Regions from separate parts of the Pantoea sp. X-Soil-YNGN-775 genome, predicted to be linked through region 1. Evidence: predicted binding sites of a transcription regulator. Region 1 holds the regulator's gene; each other region holds the start of a gene.
The links. The regulator CRP, encoded in region 1, controls carbon source genes, mostly activating them, when cyclic AMP is high. The targets are predictions, from matches to a motif close to ATGTGANNNNNNTCACAT.
Positions count from the first base shown of each region.

Region 2: AC6I8I_RS03530 (CdaR family transcriptional regulator) is a predicted target of CRP. The motif match lies at 1,489-1,506, and genes of this name have one in related genera.
Region 3: yrbN (protein YrbN) is a predicted target of CRP. The motif match lies at 1,114-1,131, and genes of this name have one in related genera.

Region 1 covers NZ_AP035945.1:3,852,465-3,858,241, reverse strand. The annotation lists gene AC6I8I_RS18185 (YccS/YhfK family putative transporter) at 1-519, opposite strand, end outside; gene crp (cAMP-activated global transcriptional regulator CRP) at 577-1,209, opposite strand; gene AC6I8I_RS18175 (OsmC family protein) at 1,513-1,917, shown strand; gene AC6I8I_RS18170 (phosphoribulokinase) at 2,424-3,293, opposite strand; gene AC6I8I_RS18165 (YheU family protein) at 3,355-3,573, opposite strand; gene AC6I8I_RS18160 (hydrolase) at 3,578-4,594, opposite strand; gene AC6I8I_RS18155 (LysE family translocator) at 4,655-5,257, shown strand; gene AC6I8I_RS18150 (LacI family DNA-binding transcriptional regulator) at 5,259-5,777, opposite strand, start outside.
Region 2 covers NZ_AP035945.1:790,020-795,796, reverse strand. The annotation lists gene AC6I8I_RS03535 (DUF3461 family protein) at 1-169, shown strand, start outside; gene AC6I8I_RS03530 (CdaR family transcriptional regulator) at 234-1,391, opposite strand; gene degP (serine endoprotease DegP) at 1,576-3,015, opposite strand; gene dgt (dGTPase) at 3,148-4,638, opposite strand; gene mtnN (5'-methylthioadenosine/S-adenosylhomocysteine nucleosidase) at 4,731-5,429, shown strand; gene btuF (vitamin B12 ABC transporter substrate-binding protein BtuF) at 5,422-5,777, shown strand, end outside.
Region 3 covers NZ_AP035945.1:469,988-475,764, forward strand. The annotation lists gene pnp (polyribonucleotide nucleotidyltransferase) at 1-18, shown strand, start outside; gene nlpI (lipoprotein NlpI) at 148-1,032, shown strand; gene yrbN (protein YrbN) at 1,144-1,194, shown strand; gene AC6I8I_RS02125 (DEAD/DEAH family ATP-dependent RNA helicase) at 1,211-3,124, shown strand; gene AC6I8I_RS02130 (SDR family NAD(P)-dependent oxidoreductase) at 3,182-3,928, opposite strand; gene AC6I8I_RS02135 (AraC family transcriptional regulator) at 4,115-5,074, shown strand; gene AC6I8I_RS02140 (luciferase-like monooxygenase) at 5,036-5,777, opposite strand, start outside.

The DNA.
Region 1 (5,777 bases):
GGCCAGTTCGCGGTAGATCAGGCTCAGGCTTTCACGCATCGGCTGCTCTTTCCACAGCCAGAACCAGAACCAGTTAAACAGCCCATACCATAGCGTGCCGCCGATATAGAGCAGCGGCGGCACATAGATCGGCATACGGCCAATCAGGCTCAGCGTGAAGATGGCGGCGATCAGGGTGCCGGGCAGCAGGCGGCCGTGCAGCGGACTGATTTCGCCGGTGACCCCCAGCAGCAACGGCAAGGCGAACAGAATCAGCGGCAGCGGAATGGCGTGCTGCGTCAGCCACTGAATCAGAAAGCTGCCGAGCGCAAACAGGCTGCCGCCGACAATCAGGCGTTTGAAGAAGCGTTTATGCGGGGTATCCAGACCGGCGATATTGCAACAGGCGGGAACTAACGAGAACAGCAGACCTTTTTGCAGGTCGCCAGCCAGCCAGCCCAGCGCCACGGGCAGACAGAGCACCAGGGTTTGCCGCAAGGCGTAGTTGACTTCAGGATGGTAAATAATTCGACGCCACATCGGCCCAACACAAACAATAACGGCGCGATGTTGCCATCACGCCGTGGGTGACAGGAATTAGCGGGTGCCGTAAACGACGATGGTTTTGCCGTGTGCAGAGATCAGATTCTGATCTTCCAGCATCTTCAAAATACGGCCCACGGTTTCACGTGAACAACCAACGATTTGGCCAATTTCCTGACGAGTAATTTTAATTTGCATGCCGTCGGGATGCGTCATGGCGTCTGGCTGCTTCGCCAGGTTAAGCAGAGTCTGAGCAATGCGTCCGGTCACGTCGAGGAAAGCGAGGTTACCCACTTTTTCAGACGTAACCTGCAGGCGACGCGCCATCTGCGACGACAGTCGCATCAGGATATCCGGGTTAACCTGGATCAGCTGACGGAATTTCTTGTAGGAAATCTCCGCCACTTCGCACGCGGTTTTCGCACGTACCCAGGCGCTGCGCTCCTGACCTTCTTCGAACAGGCCAAGCTCGCCAATGAAATCGCCCTGATTCAGGTAAGAAAGAATCATCTCTTTGCCTTCTTCATCTTTGATCAGAACCGCAACGGAACCTTTCACGATGTAGTAAAGCGTTTCAGCTTTTTCACCTTGATGAATCAGCGTACTTTTGGATGGATACTTGTGAATATGGCAATGGGACAGGAACCATTCGAGTGTAGGGTCTGTTTGCGGTTTGCCGAGAACCATTCGCTATTATCCTCTGTTGTAATCGTGCCCAAAATACAGGGGGCAGTTTTCCCTGTCAGGCGATGAAAGCTTCAAGCGTTTCCCTTACAGGAAATTATTCGGGCTGCATTCGGCGCAGTGCGCATCATTCTTCCCGGCTTCGCCATCAGGTGACGAAAAATATTTTCAGCACTGTTTGTAGCACAGCTTTTGCCGACTGTCTTCTGTTGTCTCGCTTCAGCTAACAGCGGATTTCTCTGGATTGCTGTTTACCAGGCGAAAGCGTACTCTGACGGCAAAACCGCATATTCTGGAGCGAAAATCATGCAGGCAAGAGTGAAATGGGTAGAAGGACTGACATTCCTCGGTGAGTCGTCATCCGGTCATCAGGTGTTAATGGATGGCAATTCGGGTGATAAAGCGCCCAGCCCAATGGAGATGGTGCTGATGGCGGCGGGCGGATGCAGCGCCATCGACGTGGTTTCAATTCTGCAAAAAGGTCGCAACGATGTGGCTGATTGTGAAGTGAAACTGACCTCAGAACGTCGTGAAGAAGCGCCGCGAATCTTTACGCACATCAACCTGCACTTTATCGTGAGCGGCAAAGCGCTACAGGATAAGGCGGTCTCACGCGCGGTGGATCTTTCTGCTGAAAAATATTGCTCGGTCGCTATCATGCTGGGTAAAGGCGTCACCATCACCCACAGCTATGAAGTGATCGAACTGTAATAGCCGCAAGGGTCATTGCAGACCTGCTAACTTCACTTCCAGTATCTGATGCAGGTTGATTTAAGACTGTGCCTGGGCAGGGAATCCGTTTTGATACTGTGCCTGGGCAGGGAACCGGGTCAGATCGGAAAGTCGCTTAAGCCAATCCCTGGCCGCTCGACCCGCGCCGTCCCTGGCGCGGGACGCTTTCCTCTTCTGACCCGGTTCCCTGCGTGTTGAACTTATCTATTGCTGCCAGATTCTTTCTGCCCAGGGTTTGTCTGTAGCGACCTTCCTGAAACCGGATGCGGTTGTCGGACGTGAAGCGAAGGGAGCATATGCCTGTAGCAAAGCATCGCGGGCCAGGGATGGCCCGCGCTGAGCCTGCCAGGGATAGCGGTTTTGCGTCTTTGCGAAAGGTGTATGCTCCCTGAAGCCTGCCCAGGGGTAAGTCTTTAGCCGCAGGAAAGCCAGTTTTACTATCTTTGTTAAAGACATCTGCTCTCAGAGCGGTTTTTGCTGGCCTCTTACTCTATCCGCTTGCCTTCCACCAGCCGCTTCACCAGCGGACCCATGATCAGCTCCATCGCCAGCCCCATTTTCCCGCCCGGCACCACCAGCGTATTGATATGCGAAATGAACGATCCCTGCAGCATCGCCAGCAGATAAGGAAAGTCGATATCGTCCAGCGCCTGAAAATGGATCACCACGAAGCTCTCATCCAGTGACGGAATCGCGCGGGCGGCAAACGGATTCGAAGTGTCGACCGTCGGCACCCGCTGGAAGTTCAGGTGGGTGCGCGAGAACTGTGGCGTAATGAAATTAATGTAATCTTCCATTGAACGCACCACCGAATCCATTACTGCTTCACGCGAATGGCCGCGTTCGCTGGTGTCACGCACCAGCTTCTGAATCCACTCGAGGTTAACAATCGGCACCACGCCTACCAGCAGGTCGACATGTTCCGCCACGTTATGCTGGGCGGTCACTACGCCACCGTGCAGTCCTTCGTAAAACAGGATATCGGTGTTTTGCGGCAGCGGCTGCCACGGCGTAAAGGTGCCCGGCACCTGATTCCACGGCACCGCTTCATCATAGGTATGCAGGTACTTACGCGACTGGCCCTGGCCGTCGAGCCCATACTGCCTGAAGCTCTGCTCCAGTAAGCCAAAGTCATTGGCTTCCGGACCGAAATAGCTGACATGACGGCCTAAATCGCGCGCCTTGCGGATCGCCATATCCATTTCAGGGCGGGTGAAGCGGTGGAAACTGTCGCCTTCCAGTTCGGCTGCGTGCAGATCAAGCTGCTGAAAAATTTTACGGAACGCGAGACTGGTGGTGGTGGTCCCCGCGCCGCTGGAACCGGTGACGGCGATTATCGGATGGCGTGCTGACATAAAAAAGCTCCCTGTGAAATCGGGCCATGCGCATTGTTACCATGAATTGCCGCTGGCTGCATCAGCCGCGAAATTCTTTGCGCGGCATGATATTGACCGATTCATGCAGTTCCGACCACACCAGCACTACTTCGCCGGTTTCCAGCTGGCGGCGCACGTCAGCCACTTTTTCGTTCAGGCTGCGTTCCTGCTCGCCGTAGTCGGTGCCTTCACGCAGTACGAAAGTTTCAATCAGATTTTCAAGCGTCTCAGGTGAGACCTGTTGCCAGGGAATAATCACAACATTAGGTTTCCAGAAAAGGGGCAATCCACTGGGGTATGCGCTGTTCAAGCCACATTTCGGGCTGGCGCAACGTCCCGCCGACAAAGCCAACGTGACCGCCGTGCGGCGTCAGTTGATAAGTAATAGTGGCAGATAATTGGCTGCTGTGCGGTATCACTTCATCACTCATGAACGGGTCATCTTTGGCATGAATGATCAGCAGCGGCTTATCGACCTGTTTCAGCCACGGCAGGGCGCTGGCGCGCTGATAATAGTCAGCCGCATCGCTGAAACCGTGGGCGCGGGCGGTGATTGCGTCATCAAAGTCGCGCAGCCGGCGTAGCGCTTTAAGCTGCGCCAGGTTCACCGGCAACGTTTCCGGCCAGGCGTGCAGTTTGCGCCGGGCATTCTTCTTCAGCTGCGCCAGTAAATAGTATTGATAAAAGCGTGAAAAGCCGCGCTCCAGCTTGAGGCTGCACGGCGCCAGCAGCAGCGGCGCGGAGACGATGACGCCCGCATCAACCGGCACAGCGGATCCCTGCTGGCCCAGCAGGCAGCCCAGCATGTTGCCGCCCAGCGAAAAACCCACCGCCACGGTCGGTACCCGGCCCCAGCGGGTTTGCAACCAGTGCAAAAAATAGCGCGCATCTTCGGTTTCGCCGGAGTGATAGATGCGGTTCAGCCGGTTAGGTTCGCCGCTACATCCGCGAAAATGCATCACCACCGCCAGCCAGCCGCGTGCGCGACAGATCGCCATCAGGCCGTGAATATAGGGACTGTGGAAACTGCCCTCCAGTCCGTGAAACAACACCACCCGCGGTTTGTGCTGCGCCAGCTGCGGATCTTCACTCCAGGCGAGATCGACAAAATCGCCATCGGGCAGATCGAGACGCTGCCACCAGGGATCGAGGTTGATCTGCCGCCGCAGCAGGCGTGGCAGCACCGTTTGCAGATGGGCATTACGCATGCCGGCCAGCGGCGTAAAATCCCCGGCTTCCGGCCCGCTAAATTTCATGTTGTAAAAGCTTGTCTGTTCCATATCACACTGTTAGCTTCGATAGGTTTTTTGCTTGCTGGGGGTGAGGAGCACCCGATTGCCATGGAACTGAGTCTTTTCTTGTCGATGTTGGGATTTCTATGGGTCGCCGCAATCACGCCAGGCCCTAATAATATGTTACTTACCGCGGGCGGCGCCAATTTTGGCTTTGTGCGGACCCTTCCCCTGATGATTGGCATCATGATCGGCATGCAGGTGATGCTGCTGATGGTGGCGTTTGGCGTTGGTGGACTGATTCTGCTCTATCCTTCGCTGCATCTGGTGCTGAAAATTGCCGGCAGCCTCTACCTGCTGTGGCTGGCATGGAAAATTGCCACCGCCAGCTACGAAAAGCTGGAAACCGACCGGGTAGCAGAGTCGCCCATGCCGTTCTGGCAGGGCGGGTTGTTGCAGCTGATCAATCCCAAAGCCTGGCTGATGGCGCTAGGGGCGGTCGCCAGCTTTAGCCTGGCGGGCGACGCCTATCGACAATCAGTGATGGCGATCAGTCTCGGCATGTTTATCGTCAATCTGGTGTCCGGCCTGATCTGGATGGGATTCGGCGCAATGATTGGCCGCATTTTGCGCAGCCGTCGCGCCTGGAAAATCTTTAATCTCGCTATGGGGCTGCTGACGGCAGCCTGCGTACTGTTGATCTGGCACTGAGTTAACTGGAGGCGCGTTCAACGCGCTTCCACGGCAGGACTTCACGGATCACCGGCGCGTGCGGCTGACGAATTTTCTGCAACAATAGCTGCACGCTGCGCGCCCCGAGCTGATACATCGGTTGTTCGATGGTGGTCAGTGGCGGGTTAAGGCTACCGGTAAATGGAATGCCGTCAAAACCGACCACCGCCAGATCTTCCGGCACGCGCAGCCCCGCTTGCAGCGCGGCATGAATCACCCCCACAGCCAGCACATCCGATACGGCAAAGATCGCATCCGGCGGTTGCGGCATCGCCAGCAATTGCTGCAATGCCTGGCTGCCCGCTTCAGTGGAGATATCGCTGGCGTAGGCGACACCTGACCAGTCCAGTCCCAGCGCGTTTATTGCCTGTTGGTAGCCCTGTTCGCGATGGTGCGAGTAGAGGTAACGCATATCCCCGTTAACCAGCCCGATGCGTTTGCGGCCTTTGCCGGCGAGGTAGTGCACGGTATCGCGCGCCGCGTCGAGATGATCAATGGT
Region 2 (5,777 bases), 1.2 Mb from region 1:
TCTGCGTTACGTGATTGACGAGCTGGACCAGATTTGCCAGCGCGACCAGGTTGAAGTGGATCTGAAACGTAAAATTCTTGATGATCTGCGCCATCTGGAAAGCGTCGTGTCACACAAGATTACCGAAATCGAATCTGACCTCGAAAAACTGACCCGCAACGGTCGTTAATCTGCTGTCAGTGTCGAAAAGGCCAGCGCTGCTGGCCTTTTTTATGCCGCCAGTATGGCCCCGATCATCCCTGCTCATCCAGCTGCAGCGCCACATAAAGCAGCAGCCGATCGTCAAAGTGACCGAGGTTCAGCCCGGTTAGCTCCGAAATCCGGTTCAGCCGATACTCCAGCGTATTACGATGAATAAACAGCGCACGTGCGGTCGCGCTCGGCTGCACATTATGGGTGAACCAGGCGATCAGCGTTCGCCGCAGCAAGCCGTTATTATCCATGCTCTTGAGTTTCGCCAGTGGCCGCGCCAGTTCATTGGCCTGCCAGCCGCCCCGCAGACTGTCGAGCAGCACCGGCAGCACCAGATCCTGATAAAAATAGCTGCGCACCTCAGGCATGCGCTGTTTGCCCACCATCATGGTGGTGCGGGCGGTACGATAGGAACGCGCAATACTGCCGGGGCCGGTGAAAAAGTTTCCCAGCGCAATCCGCATCCGTAAATGGCCGCTCTCCTTCATGCGTTGTAACAGCTGCTCGACCCGACGACGATGATCCTCCTGATCGTAACGGCCGTGTCCATTCAGCGCCGGCTTCAGCACCACCATTTCGGTTAGCGAAACAATGGCGATCAGGTTGTCCCGTTCCGGCGTAACCAACAACGTTTGCAGCTGCTGCAGCTCTGACATTGCACTATCGACCCCCAGCTGGCCGCTATCAACCTCCACTACGGCTACTACCCGTGGCTGATTAAGATCGATGCCGAGCCGCTGCGCCCATTCGGTCAGCTGCGGCGACAGGGTATCGCTGCGAATCAGGTTCAGCACCAGCTCTTCACGCAGTCGGCTGTCCTGCGCCAGCATATGCAGCAGTCGCGCCTGCTCCAGCATCATCTCGGCGGTCATACAGACCAGCTCCCCATAATGCCGCAGCGCCAGCGGCTCACCGGTCAGGCCGATTACCCCGACGATATCGCCGTCTATCCGCAGCGGCAGATTAATGCCGGGTCGTACCCCGTGCAGATGTTTCGCCACCGCTTCATCAATGTCCACCACCCGACCCTGAGAGAGCACCAGCAGTGCGCCTTCGTGCAATTCCCCAATGCGCTCGCGGTCGCCGCTGCCAATAATCCGGCCGCGCGCATCCATCACGTTGACATTGCTGTCAATAATTTTCATGGTGCGCGCCACGATATCCTGCGCCAGCCGGGCATCAAGATGATAGGTAGCCATCCATTACTCCTGAAAAAGAGGGGAAGAGATAGAATACGCATGCAGAGCGAGCAGAACATTGTGCAATTGCACAGAGCCAGGTGGGCATTTAGTAAATTTGCGGCCAGCATCACACTCTTACCGACGCGGATTGAAGCAATAAAAAAGGCGGACCGAAGTCCGCCTGATAGCCATAGCTTGCCGCTTACTGCATCAGCAGGTAGATGCTGCTGTCGCCGCGCTTGACGTTGAGCGCCAGCACCGACGGTTTGGCATCAAGGATCTTACGCAGTTCGCCGAGGTTGGTCACCGGCTGCTGGTTCACGCCCTGAATCACGTCGCCTTTTTTCAGGCCGATACGGGCGGCAGCGCTGCCCGCTTTGACGTTATCCACCCGAACCCCTTTATCACCGGTGTCGCTATTGCTGAGATCGGCCCCTTCAATGCCGGTGTAGATGGTGGCCGACTGGACTTTCGCCTGGCTGCTCTGCTGCAGCTGAACCGACACATCCAGCGGTTTGCCATCACGCAGCAGACCCAGTTTCAGGGTGGTGCCAATCGGCAGTGAACCGACTTCAGCACGCAGCGCAGCAAAACTGTTCAGTGGCTTGCCGTTCATCGAGACCACCACATCGCCGGCTTTGATACCGGCTTTCGCCGCCGCCGAACCAGGCAGTACCTGGCTGACAAAGGCCCCGCGCTGCGCATCAACCTTCATCGCTTTCGCCAGCTCAGAGTTAAGCTCGGTGCCTATCACACCCAGTTCACCGCGTTTAACCTGACCAAACTCCACCATCTGCGCCGTCAGGTTTTTCACCATGTTGCTCGGAATAGCAAAGCCGATACCGATGTTGCCGCCATCCGGTGCCAGAATCGCGGTGTTAATGCCGATCAGTTCGCCGTTAAGGTTAACCAGCGCGCCGCCGGAGTTACCCCGGTTAATCGCCGCATCGGTCTGGATAAAGTTCTCGTAGTTTTCCACATTCAGACCGCTACGGCCCAGCGCGGAAACGATACCTGAGGTCACCGTTTCACCCAGGCCATACGGGTTACCGATCGCCACGGTGTAGTCACCGACCCGCAGATTGTCAGAGTCGGCCAGTTTCACCGCCGTGAGGTTTTTTGCGTCCTGCAGCTGAATCAACGCAATGTCGGAGCTGGGATCTTTACCGATCACTTTGGCGTCATAGCGGCGGCCATCGCTCAGCTGGACCTGAATTTTGGTGGCGTTATTCACTACGTGGTTGTTGGTTACCACATAGCCTTTTTCAGCATTGATCACCACGCCAGATCCCAATGCGCGGAATTTTTCCTGTTGGGTATTCGGCACCGGGGCACCGCCATCAGAGCCGTCGCCGCTCTGGCACATCGGTGAACTCTGGAACGGTGAGCCGTCCTGACAGAAAGGCGAGTTATCGCCAAAGAACTGCTGGAACTGCTGTGGCATGCGCGGCGTTTTCACCGTGGTGGTGCCTTCAACGCTGATACTCACCACTGACGGCATCACCTTCTCCAGCATCGGTGCCAGGCTCGGCAGTTGCTGACTATCAGAAGAGGCGGTTTGCGCAGCGGAAACCGTGACGGGCGCCAGGGCCATACTCAGGCTCAGGGCCAGCGCACTTAGCATTAAACTCTTTTTTTTCATTTTTGGTTTCTCTTGAGGATAACTGTTCAGACCATTGCTGTGGTCGGTGTTGAGATAAATGTTTTAGCGCGAAGTTCCTTTTAAAGTTTCAAGCAAAGGTAAAAATTTATTCGCGCTCTTTACAATTGATGATTATTCGACAGCCATCAGCCGCCGGTACTCATCCCAGGCATAGAGATCGGTCATCCCGCTAATATAATCCTGAATCAGACGAAAACGATAATATCGCTCCCACAGCAGGCGCTCATATTTATGCTCCACTACCAGGGTGCGCATTTTATGCAGATAAGCTTTACGATGCTTGCCGGAAAGTTTATGAAAAAGCCGGGTTTCAATCGGATGGTGCCGCAGAAAGTCTTCATTTATCAGCGTAGTAAACGATTCATAATTGAGCAGCATTAGCGGCTGATAAATTTCCAGTAATCCCTTAATAACCCGATATCCCTGTAATTCCAGCTGTTCCACTTCGGAATGATTAAATACCTGCTGGCGCGCCACCGTTTTGAACAACTGCAATAAACGTCCCTCTTCGCCGTCATCTTCCAGTAAGGCATGATTGAAATTACCGGCAAAGATGGCGGGCAGATTATCAACAAAACGCTTCACTGCATAGGTCACCAGCACGCTCTGAACATTTACGCGTAATGACATAAAGAATTGATCGCTGCGGCTGCGGCGCTTTTTACTGCAGGCTTCACGCCAGGCTTCGCCGATGGTGCGGCTGAAGGCGTCATTATTTTTTACCGGCCCCCAGGCTTTATTGAGAAACTCATACAAACTCTCAACATTAAATATATCTTTTTCTACAGCGTCGTCCAAATCGGCAATGCAATAGGAGATATCGTCGGCGGCTTCCATTATATAAGTCAGCGGAAAGCGATGGTGCTCTGCCATATTGGTTGCGGCGCGCAGGTCACTAATATAGTCCTGCTCGGAGAGATAAAAGCCGGGCTTTTTCATTAACACGCTGAATTCGGCGGGCTTCTCGCCTTGCCACCAGGCGGGGGCGGTATATTTGAGAATGCAGGCAACCTGCGAGTAGCTGAGGTTGAGTTGCAGCAGCGTATGGACCATGCGAATCGCCTGCGCATTGCCTTCAAAATGGCACAAATCCTGTCGAATCATCGCGTTTAGCTGGTCGAAGGCGCGGCGTTGCGTCTCGCCTTCTACCCCGGCCACCAGCGGATCAACCAGTTCAGCCGGCAGATTATCTTCAAACCAGTCGTTGATCGCCGCCTCACCAAAATGCCCGAACGGGGGATTGCCGACGTCGTGCATCAGACAGGCCATCTCAATCAGGCTCTCAAACGCGCCTTCCAGTTCGTCCAGTCCATATTGCGCCAGCCCGCCCTGCATTTTCAGGGTCTGCAGGATCTCCTTGGTGATATAGCGTCCGGTCTGCTGCACCTCCAGCGAATGCGTCAGCCTTGAACGCACCGCGGCATTGCGCTCCAGCGGAAACACCTGGGTTTTTTGCTGCAATCGGCGAATCGCTGCGGAGTTAATAATCCGTCCGCGATCGCTCTCGAAGTGGCGGGTAATGTAATATTCCCCTTCCGGATCTTTTCGGCTGGTATAAGGGCGCGAGAAGCTGATCTTCTTCCTGAAATTGATCGCTGACATTCATTACCCCTTATTTTTTGGTGAATTAATCCCCTGTTAGCCATGGTAGACTATGCCTTAAATTATGACTTTTTACATTAGCGGGACTCACTATGAAAGCAGGCATTATTGGTGCGATGGAGCAGGAAGTTACCCTGCTGCGCGACAAAATCGAAAACCGTCAAACTTTATCGCTGGCTGGCTGTGAAATTTATACCGGTACCCTGAACGGCGTTGAGGTCGCCCTGTTGAAATCGGGCATTGGCAAAACCTCCGCCGCGCTGGGTACTACCCTGCTGCTGCAGCTGTGTAAGCCCGACGTGGTGATCAACACCGGTTCGGCTGGCGGCTTAGCGGCTTCGCTGAGCGTGGGCGATATCGTGGTATCGGAAGAAGTGCGCTATCACGATGCCGACGTCACGGCTTTTGGCTACCAGCCGGGTCAGATGGCAGGCTGCCCGCCAGCCTTTGTCGCCGACAGTGGTTTGATTGCAGCAGCCGAAGCCTGCATTAAGCAGCTCGATCTGAATGCGGTGCGCGGACTGGTGGTGAGCGGCGACGCCTTTATCAACGGCGCTGAGCCGCTGGCGCGTATTCGTCAGCAGTTTCCACAGGCTATCGCCGTGGAAATGGAGGCCGCAGCTATCGGTCACGTCTGCCACCAGTTCCAGGTGCCTTTCGTGGTGGTTCGTGCCATTTCTGACGTCGCTGATCAGGCCTCGCACCTGAGCTTTGATGAGTTCCTCAGCGTCGCGGCTAAGCAGTCGTCGCTGATGGTGGAGAACCTGCTGGCGCGTCTGGCGCGTGGCTAAAACTCTGCTGTTCTGCTGGCTGCTGCTGATCAGCGGCAGCCTGCTGGCTTCCCCTCCGCGCGTTATCACCCTCGCGCCCCATCTGACTGAACTCGCCTTCGCCGCCGGCATTACGCCGATTGCGGTCAGCGCCTGGTCCGACTATCCACCGCAGGCGAAAACGATTGAACAGGTGGCCAACTGGCAGGGGATTAACCTCGAGCGTATTCTGCAACTGAAGCCGGATCGGGTGTTAGCCTGGCGTGGCGGCAATCCGCAGCGACAGATCGACCAGCTGCAGCAGCTCGGCATAAAAATCGAATGGGTCGATCCGGTCTCGCTGGATCAGATGATTGCCACGCTGGATAA
Region 3 (5,777 bases), 850 kb from region 1:
ACACCTGACGCTGAATAAGTCGTTGCTGATTTGCCCCTCCTTGCCTGGCAGGGAGGGGCGTTTGTGTCATCGCGAGGGCGGGAATCCTTGTGCACAGCAGGCGGATGACAGGATGGTTATCCCAATGTTTGTATTCGGGAGTGGGAAATGAAGCCTTTTCTGCGCTGGTGTTTTGTTGCGACAGCTTTGACGCTGGCAGGATGCAGCAACTCCAATTGGCGTAAGAACGAAGTTCTTGCAGTACCTTTACAGCCCACACTGCAGCAGGAAGTGATTCTGGCGCGCATGGAACAAATTCTTGCCAGTCGCGCCCTCACCGATGATGAACGCGCACAGCTGTTATATGAGCGCGGAGTGTTGTATGATAGTTTAGGTCTGCGGGCATTAGCGCGGAACGATTTTTCGCAAGCGCTGTCTATAAGACCAGATATGCCAGAAGTGTTTAACTACTTAGGCATATATTTAACGCAGGCGGGCAACTTTGATGCCGCCTATGAAGCGTTTGATTCTGTACTTGAGCTTGATCCAACTTACAACTATGCGCATTTAAACCGTGGTATCGCCCTCTATTACGGCGGTCGATACAAGTTAGCGCAAGATGATCTGCTGGCGTTTTATCAAGACGATCCTAACGATCCTTTCCGCAGTCTGTGGCTCTATCTCGTTGAACGTGAGATGGATGTCGACAAGGCAAAAGTCGCGCTTCAACAGCGTCACGACAAAGCGGTCAGAGACCAATGGGGATGGAATATTGTCGAGTTCTACCTGGGTGACATCAGCGAAAAATCGTTGATGGAAAGTCTCCAGGCGGACGCAACGGATAACACCTCGCTCGCTGAACATCTCAGTGAAACCAACTTCTATTTAGGTAAGTACTACCTAAGTCTGGGGGAGAAGGACGACGCGAAAGCGTTGTTCAAACTGGCGGTGGCCAACAACGTCAATAACTTTGTTGAACACCGATACGCATTGTTGGAACTGGCGCAACTCGGCCAGGCACAAGACGATTTATCAGAATCTGACCAGCAATAGCTGACGAACTTTAATTGCCTGTAAAACCTGTCAAGTCATCATCTTCAGGGATGAGGGCTTTTCTGTTCGTCAAAACTTCTAATTTGAGCCGGTTCACACTTTTTGATGAAAATGACTGAAAGTTTTCACGACGAGTTATGTAGACTGGCCGCCGCAATCTAAGAGGCACGTGTACTACATGACTGATATTCAAACCACTTTTGCTGACCTTGGCCTGAACGCCGACATCCTTGAATCACTGAATGGCATGGGCTACGTTAAGCCATCCCCAATCCAGGCTGAGTGTATTCCTCACCTGCTGGCGGGCCGTGACGTGTTAGGCATGGCGCAGACCGGGAGTGGTAAAACCGCGGCGTTCTCTCTGCCGCTGTTACACAACATTGATCCTACTGTTAAAGCGCCACAAATCCTGGTGCTGGCACCGACCCGCGAACTGGCGGTACAGGTTGCTGAAGCAGTTACCGAATTCTCTAAACATATGCGTGGCCTGAACGTGGTTGCCCTGTACGGCGGCCAGCGTTATGACGTGCAGCTGCGCGCCCTGCGTCAGGGACCTCAGGTTGTGGTAGGTACGCCTGGTCGTCTGCTTGACCACCTGAAACGCGGCACGTTAGATCTGTCTAACCTGCGCGGCCTGGTGCTGGACGAAGCGGATGAAATGCTGCGCATGGGCTTCATCGAAGACGTTGAAACCATCATGGCGCAGATCCCAGCCGATCATCAGACCGCGCTGTTCTCGGCAACCATGCCGGAAGCGATTCGCCGCATCACTAAGCGTTTCATGAAAGACCCACAGGAAGTGCGCATTCAGTCAAGCCTGACGACGCGTCCTGATATCAGCCAGAGCTACTGGACCGCTTACGGTCGTAAAACAGACGCGCTGGTTCGCTTCCTTGAAGCGGAAGACTTTGATGCTGCCATCATCTTCGTGCGTACCAAAAACGCAACCATGGAAGTGGCGGAAGCACTGGAGCGTAGTGGCTATAACAGCGCCGCGCTGAACGGTGACATGAACCAGGCACTGCGTGAGCAGACGCTGGAGCGCCTGAAAGATGGTCGTCTTGACATCCTGATCGCGACCGACGTTGCGGCCCGTGGCCTTGACGTTGAGCGTATCAGCCTGGTAGTTAACTACGACATTCCGATGGACGCAGAATCTTACGTTCACCGTATCGGCCGTACCGGTCGTGCGGGCCGTGCGGGTCGCGCCCTGCTGTTCGTTGAGAACCGCGAGCGTCGTCTGCTGCGCAACATCGAACGCACAATGAAGCTGACTATTCCTGAAGTAGAGCTGCCAAACGCAGAACTGCTGGGTCAGCGTCGTCTGGCTAAATTTGCGGCTAAAGTCCAGCAGCAGCTGGAAAGCAGCGACCTGGATCAGTACCGTGCGCTGCTGGCTAAAATGCAGCCAGAAGAAGAGATGGATCTGGAAACGCTGGCAGCGGCACTGCTGAAGATGGCACAGGGCGAACGTCCTCTGATTCTGCCACCAGAAGCACCGCGTCCGGCACGTCGCGAATACCGCGATCGTGACGAGCGTGATGGCCGTCGTGACAGCCGCGAAGCGCGTGACTCACGAGGTCCACGTGAAAGCCGTGATGGCGACCGTCCACGTCGTGAACGTCGTGACGTTGGCGAAATGCAGCTGTATCGCATTGAAGTGGGTCGCGATGATGGTGTTGAAGTTCGTCACATCGTTGGTGCGATTGCTAACGAAGGCGACATCAGCAGCCGTTACATCGGTAACATCAAGCTGTTCGGCACTCACTCAACCATCGAGCTGCCGAAAGGCATGCCAGGCGATGTGCTGCAGCACTTCACCCGTACGCGTATTCTGAACAAGCCGATGAATATGCAGCTGCTGGGTGATGCACAGCCGAACGAAGGCCGTGGCGATCGTCGTCCAGCCGGTGGTGAGCGTCGTGGTCCTGCTGGTGCAGGCGCGGGCGCAAACCGTGAAGGTGGTCGTCGCTTCTCTTCTGAACGCCGTGAAGGTGGTCGTGAAGGCGGACGCAGCTTCAACCGTGAAGGCGGTCGTGGTCCACGTCGTGAAGATGGCGCTGCCGCAGCACCACGTCGTCGTGACGCATAACAGACGTTAAGTCGTGATAAAAAGGGAAGCCCTCGGGCTTCCCTTTTTTTATGCCTGTCAGGCGCCGCCGCTGATCATCACACGCTCGCCGCTGACGTAGGCTGACTCCTCAGAGGCGAGAAACAGCGCCACCTGGGCGACATCTTCCGGCAGGCCAAACCGTCCCAGCGGGGTCGCCGCCAGCAGTTGCGCCTTGAGCTGCGGGCTGATTTTCTTGGCTGCCAGCAAACCCTCGGTCAGGATCATGCCCGGCGCTAATGCGTTGACCCGAATGTTTTTCGCCCCCAGCTCCCGCGCCAGACCCTGAGTCAGGGTATCTATAGCCCCTTTGGTGGCGGCCCACAGCACCGAGCCAGGAGTACTGTTTTTGCTGTTGAGGGCGCTAAGGTTAATGATGCTGCCACCGTGCGGCGGAAAGTGGTGAATCGCCTGCTGACACACCAGCATGGTGCCGAGCAGATTAACGTCGATCTGCTGGCGCATCGCCTCCAGCGTCAGGTCTGCAAAGTCACCGTGATGGAAACTGCCGGCATTGTTGACCACGATATCCGGTGCCCCGAACTCCGCCACGGTGGTGGCAAACAGCCGCTCAACCTCGCGCGGTTGTGAGATATCCGCCTGTACCGCCACCGCCTCGCTGCCCAGCGACAGGATATCGCTCACCACATCGGCCGCACCCGGCTCGTCCTGGCGATAGTTGACCACCACGCGCGCGCCAGCGGTGGCAAAAGCGATGGCGATCGCCGCGCCAATGCCTTTTGACGCGCCCGTCACCAGCGCTATTTTGTTTTCCAGAGCTTTCATAATATTGTTCTCTGTCGTAATGATTGCGTCGGTAGACTATGCGCGCTGGTGCCGGATGTGGGTAGCGCAATCCTGCAAGCTTTTTGCACGATCCTGCAAAGATGAGCGCGCAAGGCAGGCGCCGGGATTAACTTACGTTAAGATCTGTCGCATCTGAATCCGGAGTGGACCGGGACGGGAGGAGTGATGACAGAAGCCCCTGAGTGGCAAACGCTGGCGCAGCTGATCGATCGTCACGCGCCGAGTGATGGCCGGCACAGCAGCGCCATAGACTGCCTGTTTTTTGGCCGTAGTTCAGCCCCCAGTGAGCCGGTGCACATTGCCCAATGGGCCAGCTTTGCGCTGGTGGCGCAGGGCGGTAAAGCGCTGCATATCGGCGATGAGATCCTGCATTACGGGCCGGGCGATCTGCTGCTGGTAACGCTGGATATGCCGGTCCGCGGCTGCGTCACCGTAGCCACGCCGGAAAAGCCCAATCTGGGTATCGGCATCACCATCAATGAAACCCGGCTGATGCGTTACCTCGAGCAGTTTCCGCCGGTGCTGCCGCTGTCGCAGGCACGCAGCGAGCGGGGCATTACGGTGCATAAGATGTCACCGCTGCTGGTCGATGCGGTGATACGGCTGGTGCGCTTGCTCGATCATCCGCAGGATATCGCCGCGCTGGCGCCGTTGATTGAACAGGAGATCTTCTATCGACTGCTGACCGGGCCGGAAGGACCGCGCATTCTGAATATGGCGCTGGCAGAGCGGCCCGGCAACCGGGTGGCACAGGCGGCGCGCTGGCTACGGGAAAACTTCCACCGACCGCTGAAAATTGATCAGCTCGCCAGCAACGTCGGGATGAGCGTCTCATCGCTGCATCATCACTTCAAAGCGGTGACGGCGATGACGCCGATGCAATACCAGAAGCAGCTGAGGCTGAATGAGGCGAGACGGCTGATGCGGGTGGAAAAGCTGGATGCAGGGACGGCGGGCTATCGGGTAGGGTATCAGAGCGCTTCGCAGTTCAGCCGGGAGTACAGCCGCTTTTATGGTCGATCGCCGGCGCGTGACAGTCGGCAACTGGCGGTGGGTGCCGATGGCTTGCCTCCACCGCCGGCAGAATTACAGACTGCGGGCCGCTTCCATCGCAATAGCGAATGAACGCAGACGCGCCTCAGTATCGAAAATCTGGCCGTTGACCATGATCTCGTCAGCCTGAGTTTCGCGCATCAGCGAAGCCAGACCGTGACGCACTTTGTCGCTATCGCCGACCAGCGACATGCTCAAGGCCTGCTGCACGCCATACTGTTCTGACGGTGACCAGAGATTATCCATGTTCTCAACCGGTGCGGGTAACGGGCCCGGCTTACCGCGGCGCAGGTTAATAAACTGCTGTTGCTGCGAGGTAAACAGGAAGCGCGCATCACGTTCGCTGTCGGCAGCCACCACGTTGATACAGACCATGGCGTACGGTTTTTCGAGACGCGCCGACGGCTGGAAGTTTTCACGGTAGACGTGCAGCGCCTGGAACAGCTGGTCGGGCGCGAAATGCGAAGCAAAGGCGAACGGCAGACCCAATTTGGCTGACAGCTGGGCGCTGTAAAGGCTGGAACCAAGCAGCCAGACCGGGATTTTCAGCCCCAGACCGGGCACCGGTTGTACCGCCGGCTGTTCGCCCGGTTCGGCATCGAACCAGCCGATCAGTTCGGCCACATCATCCGGGAAGGTATCGGCGTGCATGCTGGAGAGATGGCGACGCAGCGCCATCATCGTACGCTGATCGGAACCGGGCGCGCGGCCCAGGCCTAAATCGATACGGCCGGGATACAGCGAGGCCAGGGTGCCAAACTGCTCGGCAATCACC